Candidatus Pseudothioglobus singularis PS1: one gene and its partner. Each later gene encodes a partner of the first gene's protein in a complex. Links are inferred from orthologs where the notes say so. Each region holds a gene or a part of one and is shown in the gene's direction. Other genes may lie near its edges. The genes, in order: tsaB and tsaD.

Region 1 (7,173 bases):
TAGATCCTGATTCTCTAAGGTCAGCCATCTGAGGAATTCTGCCTTTACCAGTTTTAGCTCTAGATTCAACTCCTCGATTAAGCTGTGATAGAGCTATGACTGGAACATTAATCTCCTTTGCAAGAGCCTTAAGTGAGCGAGAGATTTCTGAAATTTCTTGAACGCGGTTCTCAGATTTACCGTGCACTGTCATGAGTTGTAAATAATCCACCATGATTAGACCCAGATCTGGATACCTTCTTTTAAGTCTTCTACATTTTGCCCTGATTTCGGTAGGCGTTATTGAAGGCGTTTCATCGATTAGAATTGTATTTTCTTCAAAGGCTCTGACTGCATGATTGAAGCTGTTCCAATCAATCTCAGACATATCTCCATCACGCAATTTACTTGAGTCAATTCTTCCAAATGATGAAATCATTCGGATGACTAATTGCTCAGTTGGCATCTCCAAACTGAATACTGCTACTGGCGTAGAGTTATGAATTGCTACATGCTCGACAATATTCATTGAAAGAGCAGTCTTACCCATGCTGGGCCTTCCGGCGATAATAATGAGATCGCCATTTTGGAGACCTGAAGTTAATTTGTCAAATTCTGAAAAACCAGTTTCGGCTCCTTTGTAACCTTTTAATTCTTGCATTTCATGAACGCGGTTCACTACATCCTTGATAATATCTTTTACATTCGTAATTTCTTGCTTGTTACGACTGACTTGTTCAGCTATTTCAAAGATTTTTCTTTCTGATAAATCCAGAAGATCGTTGACTTCAATGTCTTTTGGACTAAAAGCAGTATCAGCCATTTCTTTTCCAATCTTTATGAGCTGCCTGTAGATTGAGAGCTCACGAACATGTTTAGCATAAGCTTCAATATTAGAGACGCTAGGTGTATTTTCAGCTATCTGAGCTAAGTAAGCGAAACCTCCTATTGAATCCTCGTCATGCGTTTTAATGACCTGTTCTTTGACTGTTAGAATATCCGCTGGCTTGTCGTGTTCAAGTAGTATGACAATAGCATCGTAGATGATGCGGTGTGAGGTTTGATAAAAGTCGTCAGAGCTAAGAATGTTAACAACATTATCCCAAGATTCATTATGAAGAAGAAGGCCGCCAAGTACAGACTGCTCGGAGTCTATAGAGTTAGGTGGTATTTTAGGGTTGTCAATATCCATTGTCACATTTTAGAAAAATAAAAAGCCCTCAGAGAGGGCTTTTTATTTTAACTCACTTAAGTGAATTGGATTAACTTATTCTGTTTCAGTTGCAGCAATTACTATAATTTTTACTGGCACCACAACCTCAGCATAGAGAGATACGGTGACTTCATATTCACCAGTATTTCTGATTGCCTCTGGCATGTTGATGTCACGCTTTTCAACCTCAAAACCTTGCTCCAGAAGATTGGCAGCTATTTCTGTAGTGCTGACAGAGCCGTAGAGCTTCCCTTCTTCACCCGCATTCGCAGAAATTGTACAAACAACATCTTTCATCGCTAATTCTTTTGATTCAGCATCTGATAAAGCGGCGACTTCTTTTGCCTCAAGCTCTGCACGGATTGTTTCAAAAACTGCCATGTTAGCTTTATTAGCAGGTTTGGCTTTACCTTGCGGAATTAGGTAGTTGCGAGCATAGCCAGACTTAACGTTTGCTATGTCACCAAGATTACCTAGTTTTTCATTTTTTTCTAATAAAATTACTTGCATAAGGCCTCCTATTTTTTGTGTTTATCGGTGTAAGGGATTAGTGCCAAGAATCTAGCTCTTTTAATTGCAGTTGTCAATTGTCTTTGAAACTTTGCAGAAGTACCAGTTATTCTTGATGGCGTAATTTTTCCACTTTCATCAATATTCTTAAGAAGTATTTCAACATCTTTGTAGTCAATTTCCTTAAAACCTGCTTTTGTAAAACGACAAAAGCGGTTTATAGGGATTTGAAATTTGCGTCTTTTGTTAACTTGTTTTTTAGCCATTACAGTCTCCTATTTCTTTTCTGAGTCTTGACCTTTGGCTTTGTCTTTGCCTTGATCTTTAACTTTATCTGAATCTTTGCCTGCTTCTGCAACCATAATTGATGGTTCAGTGATTGCCTCTGACTTAGAAATAATTAAATTTCTTAGGATGGCATCGTTGAAGCGAAAGTTGTAGTTTAATTTATCAAGTGTATCTTTGTCACACTCGATATTCATCATTAAGTAATGTGCTTTATAAATTTTGTTGATTGGATAGGCTAAATGTTTACGACCCCAGTCTTCGTCCCTATGGACTATACCTTTGCCTGAAGTGATTAGCTCTTTGTACTTCTCAATCATTGTTGTAACCTGAGAACTTTGGTCAGGGTGAACAATGAGAGTTATTTCATAATGTCTCATTAACATCTCCTTATGGATTAAAAAAAGCTTGCCAACAAGGGCTGGTCAAGCAAGGAAGAGGGTATTTTATACTAGTTACTCTATACTTATCAATTATTTGCGCTTCTTCTCGTATTATGATGAACATTAATATAAACTTGGATTTATGAAATCCAAACTAGAAGTCTGTATCGATAGCATTTCTGGTCTAGAGGCCTGCATCAATGGAAAGGCAGACCGAATTGAGCTCTGCAGCTCATTAGAGCTTGGAGGATTGACGCCATCTGATGAATTAATGAAGCTTGCTTCAGAAGTGAATATACCTTGCAGGGTAATGATTCGGCCTAAAAAAGGCAGTTTTGAATACTCATCAGGGGATCTTCATCAAATGTTTGATGATATTGATAAAGCTCGATCATACAACTTCGACGGCGTTGTATTTGGCGCTACGCTTTTGAATGGTGAGCTTGATCAAGAATTTTTAGGTCAATTAATTAGATATAGCGATGGCATTAAAAAAACTTTGCATCGAGCAGTAGATACTATCCCAAAGACTATTGAAGCAGTTGAAATTGCAATTAATTTAGGTTTTGATACGATCTTGTCATCTGGTGGCTATGAGACTGTTATGGAGGGATTGGCAGTTTTGAAGGAAATGCAACAAAGAGCATCTGGCAGAATTGAAATTATGCCAGGCTCAGGCATAAACCCTCAAAACATAAGTGAAATTCTCTCTGATTGTCACTTTGCTTGGCTTCATTCTTCTTGCTCAATTCATAGACAAAATAGAAAAATTACAGATAGTCAAACTATTAAAGAAATTAAAACTGCAATCAATGTATAAATTTTGGATCAAGATTGTAAGTTTAATATTTATATTTATCTTCTCAGCTTATTTATTCTATCTTAACATTATAGTAAAGTCTCAATTTTCAACTGAGATAAAAGTCTCAAACACTATCACTCAAATCAATTTCTCCTTTAATGATTACCCTCCAGAGCTTATTAATATGCTTCTTTTAGTGGAAGACCAATCATATTTCCATCATCATGGTGTTGATTTTAAAGAGATTGGGAGAGTTATTTACGGATATTTATTTGATGATAAGGCGCTTAGAGGAGCCAGTACAATTACTCAGCAATTAGTTAAGAATTCGCTTCTAACTCGGGAAAAAACTTTTTCCAGAAAGTTTGAAGAGGTTTTGATGGCATTACTTTTAGAGTTGTCTTACGATAAAGAATTTATTCTTGAGAGGTATATGAATACGGTATATTTAGCCCAAAAAGGAGATATGGCCTACCACGGCTTTGCCAGTGGAAGTTATTTCTACTTTGATAAAGATGTTAAGGATTTGAGTTTAGAAGATATGGCAACACTTGTTGCCTTGCTTAAAGGGCCTTCTTACTATAATCCTATTAACTTTCCTGATAGGCTGGATAGGCGAGTTAAGATGATTTTGAAGATGCACGAAAACTACAAAAAAATATTTTGATGAATTTACTTGCGATAGATACCTGTACTGAAATTGCATCGGTCACTCTAATGACCAAAGAGTCAAGAGTTAGTCGCGTTTTGTCAGGGATTCAAAAAAGCTCTGGCCATATTCTTAAGCTTTGTGATGAAGTCTTTCAGGAAACAGGAACTCTAATAAAGGATGTTGATTCAATAATCTTTACTAAAGGGCCTGGTGCATTTACAGGTGTAAGAATGTGTGTTGGCGTTGTTCAGGGGCTTTCAATGTCCTGTAATATTCCAACGATTGGATTTTCGACACTTGAGTTGCTTGGATTTAGGGCTTCACAGATTCTTAGTTCTGAAAAAATAGCTGTAGCACTTGATGCTAGAATGGGAGAGGTCTATTGGGCTATTTACAATCAAGGAAAAATCAGTAAATTGCGCATATGTAATCCTAATGATGTAGATATTCTCGATACTAATTATATTGGAGTTGGGACAGGATGGGATGCCTATGGTGATATGCTCAGTTCTGCTTCTGGTGTAATTGAAACTGATCTCACAATTTTTCCAGAATCCTCTAGTTTAATAGATTTAGCACTTGAGTCATTTAGTAGGGGAGAGACTAGCGACTTTGAGCTACCCCAGCCGATATATTTACGAAACAATGTGGCTCAAAAATCATTAAAATAAATCTCTTTTTTATCACTGCATTTATTTATGTGGAAATGGATTCAAAGGCAGGCCTCACCGAAAGTTTTTTATGGAACCTGTTCTAGGCTTACACCATGGTTTTTTTGGCCTTTTGCTAGCCTTTTGGTGATTGGTTTATTTTGGTCTCTTGTTATATCACCGCCTGATTATCAGCAAGGTGATGGTTATAGAATAATATTCATTCATGTTCCAAGTGCTATCTTGTCAATGATGGTTTATGCAATCATGGCAATTGCTGGGGGTATTGGACTCATTTGGCAAATTAAAATGGCTGAAGTGGTGGCAAAGGTTTCGGCGCCAATTGGCGCAGCTTTTACAATCATTGCATTGGCATCTGGAGCAATTTGGGGTAAGCCGATGTGGGGAGCATGGTGGGTCTGGGATGCTAGATTAACTTCTGAGCTCATATTATTGTTTTTATATCTAGCATACATGTCTCTTAATAGCGCATTTGATAACCCAAAGACTGCTGCAAAAGCTAGCTCTATACTTGCTATCGTTGGCCTAATTAATTTACCAATTATTCATTACTCAGTTAAATGGTGGAACACCCTTCACCAAGGTTATTCGGTTGGTACTGGTGGTTTAAAAGATCCAGACATGCAAATTGCACTTGCAATAATGTTTGTAGCGTCAATTTTTCTTTATGCGCTTCTTGTTGTAATTAAAGCAAGAACAGAGGTTCTAGTTCGTGAGCAAAATTCTCGCTGGGTCAAAGATGAAGTTGAGGGAGTAGTATCATGACTATGGTTGAGTATTTTTCCTTTCTGCCTTATGGGAAGTATGCATTTTATGTTTGGCTCGCATATGGTGTTTCCTTCTTGACAATAATTACTCTTTTTATTAGTGCAAAGAGAATCCACACTAAGACTATTTTGTCTCTCAAAAATAAATTCTCAATCAATGACTAAAAGACAAAACCGAATGATATTGGTTGGGCTTTTAGTATCTGGTGTTTTCCTGGCAGGATATTTGGGGATTAAGGCGTTTAGTGAAAACTTATTATACTTTTATACTCCCTCTGATATTGTCGATGGAAAGGCTCCAGCAAATAAGAGTTTTAGACTGGGAGGCCTTGTTGAGACTGATAGTTTTAGTAGGGAAGGAATGATAGCTACTTTTTCAGTCACAGATAATAACCAAACAATTAAAGTTGCATATGAGGGTATTTTGCCTGACCTTTTTAGAGAGGGCCAGGGAGTCGTGGCAAGTGGTTCAATTAAGAAGGAGTGCAAAAAAGCTTGGGCAGGCAAGCTATGTACTTATAAATTTACTGCTAAAGAAGTTTTAGCGAAGCATGATGAAAATTATATGCCTCCAGAGGTAGCTGCTGCTTTAGAGATTACAAGTTCTCAGCAATGAAAAAAATAATACCTCTAATTATATTTTTTATAATAGGAATTTTTTTATTCTTAAGTCTTAATTCTAATCCCAATAAGCTTCCATCACCTCTATTAGGAAAGATTGTTCCAGAGGTCAATGGAAAAGACTTTTATACGAATGAAAATGTCAAATTGAATGATTTGATAGGCAATCAAATGATACTTATCAATGTCTGGGCGTCATGGTGTGTTACCTGTAGGAAGGAGCATCAAGTAATTATGAATATAGCAAATAATGAGAGTCTAAAGTTAATTGGCATTAACTACAAAGATCAAAAAAATGATGGTCAGAAGTATCTAGACATAATGGGAAATCCATTTGATGAGATTATTTTTGACCCAGATGGAAGAGTTGGAATGGAGCTTGGTGTTTATGCAACCCCAGAAACCTTTTTAATTAATAGAGAAGGATTAATTCTTTATAAACATATCGGAGAAATAACTCCAGAAGTTTGGAGTAAAAATTTCCAGGTTTTTTTAGAGACATTATAAAAGTATTTTTTTATAGTATTTTTACCCCAATTTATATTTATTGTTGAATGTCGCTTGAAATAAGGGTTCTTAGATGTATAATTATTTTACACTTTTCAATAAAATTAGTGGGTTTTACATAAATTCTTTTTAAAACTAAGGAGTTAACAAATGAACAAATCAGATTTAGTTTCAGCAATTGCTGATAACTCAGGTCTTTCGAAAGCTGATGCAGCTCGTGCTTTAGAGGCAACAACTACTGCAATCTCTACCACATTGGCAAGTGGCGACTCAGTAGCTATCACTGGTTTTGGTAGTTTTTTAGTAAGAGCACGCGCAGCACGCACTGGCCGTAACCCGCAAACTGGTGCTGCAATACAAATTTCAGCATCAAATGCACCCGCATTTAAAGCAGGAAAATTATTAAAGGAATCTGTTAACTAATCAGATTTTTTCGAAGTATAATATGCCCGTTTCCTTATTTGATTCGGGCATTTTTTTGGGCGCTTAGCTCAGTTGGGAGAGCATCGCCCTTACAAGGCGAGGGTCACAAGTTCAAGTCTTGTAGCGCCCACCAAGAAATATGGAGCGGTAGTTCAGTTGGTTAGAACGCCTGCCTGTCACGCAGGAGGTCGCGGGTTCGACCCCCGTCCGCTCCGCCATTTTAATTTGCAATATCTTAGTTTAAGAATTTCCAAATCTATTTTTTTTGAATTATATTTATCTTGATATAATTAAAAAAATTTAAATAATTACAGTTAATTTCTTTTATGAAAACATTTCTCCATGTAGGCTGTGGTCCTC
Region 2 (7,141 bases), 330 kb from region 1 along the record:
CGAAAAAAAGCTATTAGTCGGAAAGATTAATGGCTTTTTTGGTTTACAGGGCTGGGTAAAAGTTTTTTCATACACCAAGCCCAGAGTTAATATCCTAAACTACTCACCTTGGTCAATTGATGTTGATGGGGAGCTTCAAAAAATCGAAATAAAGAATGGACGAGAACAGTCAAAAACAATTGTCGCACATATAAGTGGAATTGATACCCGTGAAGATTCTCAAAAACTGATTGGTAAAGATATATATATCGACAAAGAACAGCTTCCAGAATTGAATGAGGATCAATACTATTGGCATGAGCTGATAGGGTTTACGGTTTTAAATCATAATAAAGAAAACCTTGGATTAGTTGATTATTTTGTTGAAACTGGCGCAAATAATGTCATAGTTGTAAAAGGTATAAAAGAACATTGGATCCCATACATTGAGCCGTACCTTGTTTCAGTCGATTCAAAAAAGAAAGAGATTTTTGTTGACTGGGATAAAGATTTTTAATTACTAGTAAAAAAATTCTGTGTTTGCCTTCGCTAGTGAGGTAGACTTATTGCTGAATTAAATACAAAATTTCAGAAACATATTTCATGAATTGGATAACAAGACTATTTCCGTTTTTGTTATGGATTAAAGATTTAAGTAACCCTAAGAACTTAAAAGCGGATATTTTGGCGGGCACAACAGTTGCATTCGTTATAATTCCTCAGTCAATGGCCTATGCACAGCTTGCAGGTTTGGGTCCGCAATATGGTCTTTATGCCTCATTCTTGCCAGTTTTAATTGGTGCATTGATGGGCTCATCAAGACAACTTTCTACTGGACCTGTTGCCGTTGTTTCCTTGTTAACTGCTGCAGCACTTGGTGAAATCGTGACTGATCCTTCGAGTTACGCAGTGTACGCAGCACTTCTAGCATTAATTGTTGGCGTATTTCAGTTTTCACTGGGAATTCTCAGGTTAGGTTTTGTAATTAACTTCCTCTCGCATCCTGTGGTTACAGGCTTTACGAATGCTGCAGCAATCATTATTGGTGCTTCTCAACTTCCAAAGGTTTTTGGTATTAGGGTCATTAGTTCAAATGATACTGACTGGGTAAGTGCCTGCCAACCATTGACGATCATTGAAAGAATTGAGTCAATAGATGTTAATGGATTGCACGCAATTTGTAATGCAGATCAGAGCTACCAGACGATAGCAAGACTTCTAGAAGCGGCAGTTTTTCATACCCATCTACCTACCTTGGCAATGGCTATTTCTGGCGTATTAGGTATTATACTTTTTCAGCGTTTTTTCCCAAGATTGCCAGCTATTTTGTTAGTAGCTGTTCTTTCAACAGTAGCGTCATTCTTGATGGACTTCCAGGCTATGGGCGGAGCAATCGTTAGCTCAATCAATATTGATGGACTGTTTAGCTTTAAGGTGCCAAGATTTGATTTCAACGCGGTTGGAACTTTGTTTATCTATGCAATTACAATTTCATTAATTGGATTTATGGAGGCGATTTCTGTTGCTAAATCAATGGCTGCAACCACGAAACAGCGATTAGACGTTAACCAGGAATTAATTGGTCAGGGTTTATCAAACGTGACCTCAAGTTTTTTTCAAGGTTACTCGGTTTCAGGATCTTTTTCGCGATCAGCAGTCAATTTGACAGCAGGAGCAGTGACTGGATTTTCATCTGTCGTGACTGCTGTTATCGTAGGTTTAACCATCGTTTGGCTAACCCCTTTGCTATACCATCTTCCTCAGGCCACTCTTGCTGCAATTATTTTAATGGCTGTTGTCAACCTGGTTCACTTCTCACCACTCAGGCACGCATGGAAAGTAGAGAAGCATGACGGTTTGGTTGGTTTGTTGACTTTTGTGATGACGCTAACTTTTGCGCCTCATCTTGAGAACGGAATCGCATTTGGAATCATTCTGTCATTAGGTTTGTTTCTTTACAGAACGATGGAGCCAAACTTTACCGAGTTATCAGTCGAACATGGGTCAATTATTGCGTCAAGATTCGCTGATGAATCTGTTGAAGCAAGTCAATCCGTTAAGGTTGCTAAGTGGAGCGGCTCACTTTACTTTGCAAATGCTGCTTATTTTGAAACAAAGTTACTTGAGTTAATTGCTAAAAATAATGACGAACTCCAGTATGTCATTGTTGATGTGGCATCGATTGTTCAAGTGGATGCAAGTGGTGAACAAGTATTATCAAACCTGGTAGAGAGTTGTTCAAGCTCTGGAGTTGAGATACTTTTTGCAAGAACAGAAAGATTAGAAGCAGAATTATTCCGATCAGGGTTTAAAAAACGTTATGGTGAAAATCGTTTTTTTGATTTAAGAGCGGATGCCCTTAAATATGTTTGGCAGGAGTTAGAAAACATTGAAAAAGAAAAAGATGAAGCGCAGGTAGAAGATATTGACGAGACCAGCGAATCAAATTAATTAAATCTCTTCATAGAATGCTTTGATAAAATAAAGGCCTTGTGGCTCTGCAGTTGGCCCCGCCTCTCTTCGATCTTTACTTGCCAATACAGATGTCATCCACTCAATATTCTTCTCACCCCTTCCAATTTTTAAAAGGGTTCCAACAATATTTCGAACCATATGATGAAGGAAGGCATTCGCCTTAATGCTGATGATCATCTCGTCTGTAGATGATTCAATTTGAATATATTCAATCGTTTTAATTGGTGATTTTGCCTGACACAGGCTTCCTCTAAAACAAGAAAAGTCATGCTCTCCAACCAGTAAATCTGCAGCTGTTTGCATCTTAGTTATATCTAGAGATCTTGGCTCCCACAAATAATAATCCCCTTTAAGTGATGATCTAACAGGATTATGATGGATCTTGTATTCATAGGATCTTGCAAAAGCACTAAACCTTGCATGAAAGTCATCACTCACCTCCTTAACCCATTTAAAGTTGACATCACTTGGAAGGTTAACATTCCCACCAAAAAGCCACGCGCGTTCTGTTCTAATTACTGACGTTTCAAAATGAATGACTTGTTCCATGGCATGAACTCCTGCGTCTGTTCTTCCACTACAAAATACACGCACAGGGTGGTTTGCTACTTTTGATAAAGATGCTTCAACAGAGCTCTGTACAGTTCGAAGGCCAGATTTTTGAACTTGCCAGCCATGAAAATTCTTACCAAAATATTCAACGCCTAATGCAATTTTCATAATCAACCACTAAATTTTTTTATTGTAAAATCAATCTTAATATTTTAACAAATTATTGTGACTCGCCTGTCGAGTCTAATTTGGATGCTAATTATATGACAGAAAATCAAAAACCGACTGGTATAAAAAAACTTTGGTCTGCTTCTATCTATTCAGCTCAGGGTTTAAAGGCATGTTATCAATCAGAATACGCGTTTAGGCTTGAAGTATGGTTAGCCGTTTTTTTGGTTCCAATTGGTTACTGGCTTGGTGAATCCTCAATCGAAAAAGTACTTCTTATTTTTCCTATATTTTTAGTTTTAATTGTTGAAATGTTAAACTCTGCTATTGAAGCAGTTGTTGATAGAGTTAGCCTTGAACACCATGAGCTGTCAGGTTTTGCTAAAGATGTAGCGTCAGCAGCAGTTCTAATCTCACTAATTATTTTCTTGTTCACATGGATCATTATTCTTCTTTAAGGAAGTTAATAGAAGATGATATTGATTGTCATTTTTTTGATTCAATAGAGAGCACAAGTTCTTACCTGACAAAGGTTCCCTATTCAAAAAGAACACAGCTTTGTGTAACTAGAGAACAAACTATGGGGAAAGGTCAACATGGAAGAGGCTGGGCATCCCAAAAAGATGGCAGTATTCTCTTCTCACTTCGCAAATGTTTTAATATTGATACAAATCTAAATGGACTCAGTTTAGTGATTGGAATGGCCATTATTAAATCCATAGAGGAGGAATGCCAACTTGAAGGTTTAAAAATTAAGTGGCCTAATGATGTTTATTATGGAATTAACAAGTTAGCAGGCATTTTGATGGAAAATAATATTCATAAAGAGGCACAGTATGTAGTTATTGGAGTTGGAGTTAATTATCAGTTGGATCAAAAAATTAATATTGATATCCCATGGACTGATTTGGCACAAATTTTAAAAAAATTACCTAGTTTTGACACATTAACTGCTGCATTCATTAAAAATATATTAGCCATGACCAAAGATTTTGAAAGCAAGGGGCTCTCTACTCTGCTATCAGAGTGGAACGATTATGATATGCTCAAAGGGGTCAAAATTAGATCAAAAGATTCAAAAGAAATTTTTGAAGGTGAAGTGGATGGAATTACTGAGCATGGGGCGCTTAGGATTTCAACAACAGAAGGCGTAAAAGAGGTTTATAGCTCTATCCATATTGAGTACATTTAGGGTAAGATAGTTTCTATCATATAGCCGCTTGATTGGAATGGTAAATCACCAGTTAGAAGTTAAAAATCTTTATAAAAAATATGCACGTCGTGAGGTTGTTAATGATGTTTCATTTTCTGTTAAAGGTGGTGAAATTGTTGGTTTGCTGGGTCCAAATGGTGCTGGTAAGACAACGTGCTTCTATATAACTTGTGGCCTTGTAAGGTCGAGCAGGGGTGAAGTAACTCTGGACAATAAGAGCATCGGCCATATGCCAATGCATAAGCGTGCAAAGCTGGGTCTTGGATACCTTCCTCAGGAGCCATCTATTTTCCGTAAGCTAAGCGTCGAAGACAATATTATGGCAGTCTTAGAAATGAACAAATCGGTTGCAGAAAAAGATAGGCCTGCAAGACTCGAAGAACTTTTATCCGAATTTAAGGTTGAGCATGTTCGCCATATAAAGGGCATTACCTTATCTGGTGGAGAGCGAAGAAGGGTTGAAATTGCTAGAGCTTTAGCGATGGATCCAAAATTCATTTTATTAGATGAACCATTTGCCGGCATTGATCCAATCTCAGTTGGTGATATTCAAGAAATAATTTATCAACTTAGAGATAAAGGAATTGGGATATTAATTACTGATCACAACTATAGGGAAATGCTTGATACGTGTAATCATTCTTATGTCTTAAGTGCAGGAAAAATCATAGCTCAGGGCGGCAAAGATGCAATTTTGGCTAATGAAGAAGTTAAAAAAGTTTACTTAGGTGAGAGCGTTGGTGGTTAGTAATAATCTTATTACTTTGGGGATTGAATCCTCTTGTGATGAAACAGGAATCGGGATTTATACTAGTGAGGGCGGCCTAATTTCACATAAGTTATTTTCCCAAGTGAGTCTTCATGCAGAATATGGTGGTGTAGTTCCAGAACTAGCTTCTAGAGACCATATTCAAAGAGCCATACCCTTGATTAAAGAGGCTCTTAATGAGAGTGGAATTAAATTAAATGAACTAACTGGCATTGCATATACTGCTGGACCAGGCTTATCGGGAGCACTTTTAGTTGGTGGTTCAATTGCTCAGAGTTTAGCATGGGGTCTAAGTATCCCTGCATTAGGTGTTCATCATATGGAAGGACATCTTTTAGCACCACTTTTAGAGGTTGAAAGGCCTGAATTTCCTTTTGTAGCACTTTTAGTTTCTGGAGGCCATACATTGCTTGTCGATGTTCCTAGAATTGGTGAATATAAAATTCTAGGAGAGTCACTGGATGATGCAGTTGGTGAGGGGTTTGATAAAACTGCAAAAATACTTGGTTTGGGTTATCCAGGTGGTCCTGCTCTGGCAAATCTGGCTAAACAAGGTGACAAGAATCGATTCACTTTTCCAAGACCCATGACAGATAGACCCGGACTTGATTTTAGTTTTAGTGGTTTGAAGACATACGCAAGAAACACATTCATTGACTTCCCTGAAGAGAAAGCTAATATTGCTAAAGCATTTGAAGTTGCAGCCACTGAAACATTAACAATAAAATGCAATAGAGCGCTTAAACAAACTGGATATAAAACACTTGTGGTGGCTGGTGGAGTTAGCGCTAATTTGTCCCTGCGTGAATCTTTGAATGAGATGACAACAAAAAATAATGCAAGTGTTTTTTATCCTGCGCTAGATTTTTGTACGGATAACGGTGCGATGATTGCTTTAGCTGGCCACTATAGATTCCTCGCAGGCCAAAGTAATCAAAATTATGAAATAACCATTAAGCCTCGATGGAGTCTTGAAGAGCTTCTACCGGTGGATTAATTATTCGATTTTCGTTATGGAGCCTCTGTTTCCAGAGCATAGAGTATAATTTAACTCACAAATAAAACTTCTTAGCCAAATAAATATCCTTATGATTATTATTCCTGCGATCGACTTAAAAGATGGTCAATGTGTCCGCCTCCGTAAAGGGAACATGGAGGATACAACTGTTTTTTCAAATAACCCTACTGAAATGGCTTCCAAATGGGTTGCAGAGGGAGCAAGAAGACTTCATTTGGTTGACCTCAATGGCGCCTTTGAGGGTAAATCTATAAATGCAGACTGTGTCAATGAGATTACTAGGTCTTTCCCAAATCTTCCAGTACAAATTGGCGGAGGTATTCGTAATTTACAGACTGCAAATGCATATATTGAAGCAGGGATAAGCTATCTCATCATTGGAACTATGGCAGTAACCAATCCTGATTTTGTGGAAAAACTTTGTGATGAGTTTCCTAATAAAATTATTGTGGGCCTTGATGCCAATAATGGTCTTGTTGCTACAGATGGTTGGGCAAAACAAACAGATATAGATGTTGTAGAACTATCAAAAAAATATGAACAGTATGGAGTTAATTCTATTGTTTATACTGACATTGCAAGGGATGGGATGATGCAAGGTGTCAATGTTGAAGCTACTGCAAATCTTGCTAAAAAAACATCGATTCCAATCATTGCATCTGGCGGGATAACTAATCTGGATGATATAGCGGCACTTTTGAAAAATGCACATCATGGGATAATGGGTGCTATAACTGGAAGGGCTATATATGAGGGGCAGCTAGACTTCAATGATGCCCAAACAATGAGTGATATTTATGATAGTTGAGGTGGCTTATGCCATAGCTAACAAGCAAAGCCTTATTAGTATTGAGGTAGACAATGGTACAACACTTAAAGAGGCAGTTTTGGCATCAGGTATTCTTGATACTTATAAGGAAATTGATTTATATAAAGACAGAGTAGGTATTTTTTCAAAATTCGCAAC

What was found.
Region 2: the proteins of tsaB (region 1) and tsaD are in contact, whole or in part, in a solved structure (PDB 4WQ4), measured with the Escherichia coli proteins. The link is inferred for Candidatus Pseudothioglobus singularis PS1 from one-to-one orthologs.

Annotation. Positions count from the first base shown.
Region 1 is NZ_CP006911.1:1,155,602-1,162,774, reverse strand. Bases 2,668-5,666 are described here. They hold tsaB (tRNA (adenosine(37)-N6)-threonylcarbamoyltransferase complex dimerization subunit type 1 TsaB), read left to right. Parts: upstream 2,668-3,838; coding sequence 3,839-4,495; downstream 4,496-5,666. Other genes in these bases: ccmE (cytochrome c maturation protein CcmE), read left to right, coding at 5,420-5,666; ccmD (heme exporter protein CcmD), read left to right, coding at 5,257-5,427; W908_RS05875 (heme ABC transporter permease), read left to right, coding at 4,511-5,260; W908_RS05885 (biosynthetic peptidoglycan transglycosylase), read left to right, coding at 3,183-3,839; W908_RS05890 (copper homeostasis protein CutC), read left to right, coding at 2,668-3,190. Also shown: dnaB (replicative DNA helicase), read right to left, coding at 1-1,171; rplI (50S ribosomal protein L9), read right to left, coding at 1,247-1,702; rpsR (30S ribosomal protein S18), read right to left, coding at 1,711-1,968; rpsF (30S ribosomal protein S6), read right to left, coding at 1,978-2,367; more of W908_RS05890, read left to right, coding at 2,513-2,667; more of ccmE, read left to right, coding at 5,667-5,878; W908_RS05865 (DsbE family thiol:disulfide interchange protein), read left to right, coding at 5,875-6,390; W908_RS05860 (HU family DNA-binding protein), read left to right, coding at 6,541-6,813; W908_RS05845 (class I SAM-dependent methyltransferase), read left to right, coding at 7,140-7,173. UniProt on the Escherichia coli protein: Required for the formation of a threonylcarbamoyl group on adenosine at position 37 (t(6)A37) in tRNAs that read codons beginning with adenine.
Region 2 is NZ_CP006911.1:1,485,288-1,492,428, reverse strand. What follows is about bases 4,172-7,138. They hold tsaD (tRNA (adenosine(37)-N6)-threonylcarbamoyltransferase complex transferase subunit TsaD), read left to right. Parts: upstream 4,172-5,124; coding sequence 5,125-6,153; downstream 6,154-7,138. Other genes in these bases: W908_RS07505 (RnfH family protein), read left to right, coding at 6,972-7,138; hisA (1-(5-phosphoribosyl)-5-[(5-phosphoribosylamino)methylideneamino]imidazole-4-carboxamide isomerase), read left to right, coding at 6,245-6,982; lptB (LPS export ABC transporter ATP-binding protein), read left to right, coding at 4,404-5,135; W908_RS07525 (biotin--[acetyl-CoA-carboxylase] ligase), read left to right, coding at 4,172-4,366. Also shown: ribosome maturation factor RimM, read left to right, coding at 1-496; W908_RS07540 (SulP family inorganic anion transporter), read left to right, coding at 583-2,430; tRNA pseudouridine(38-40) synthase TruA, read right to left, coding at 2,431-3,174; W908_RS07530 (diacylglycerol kinase), read left to right, coding at 3,270-3,632; more of W908_RS07525, read left to right, coding at 3,611-4,171; more of W908_RS07505, read left to right, coding at 7,139-7,141.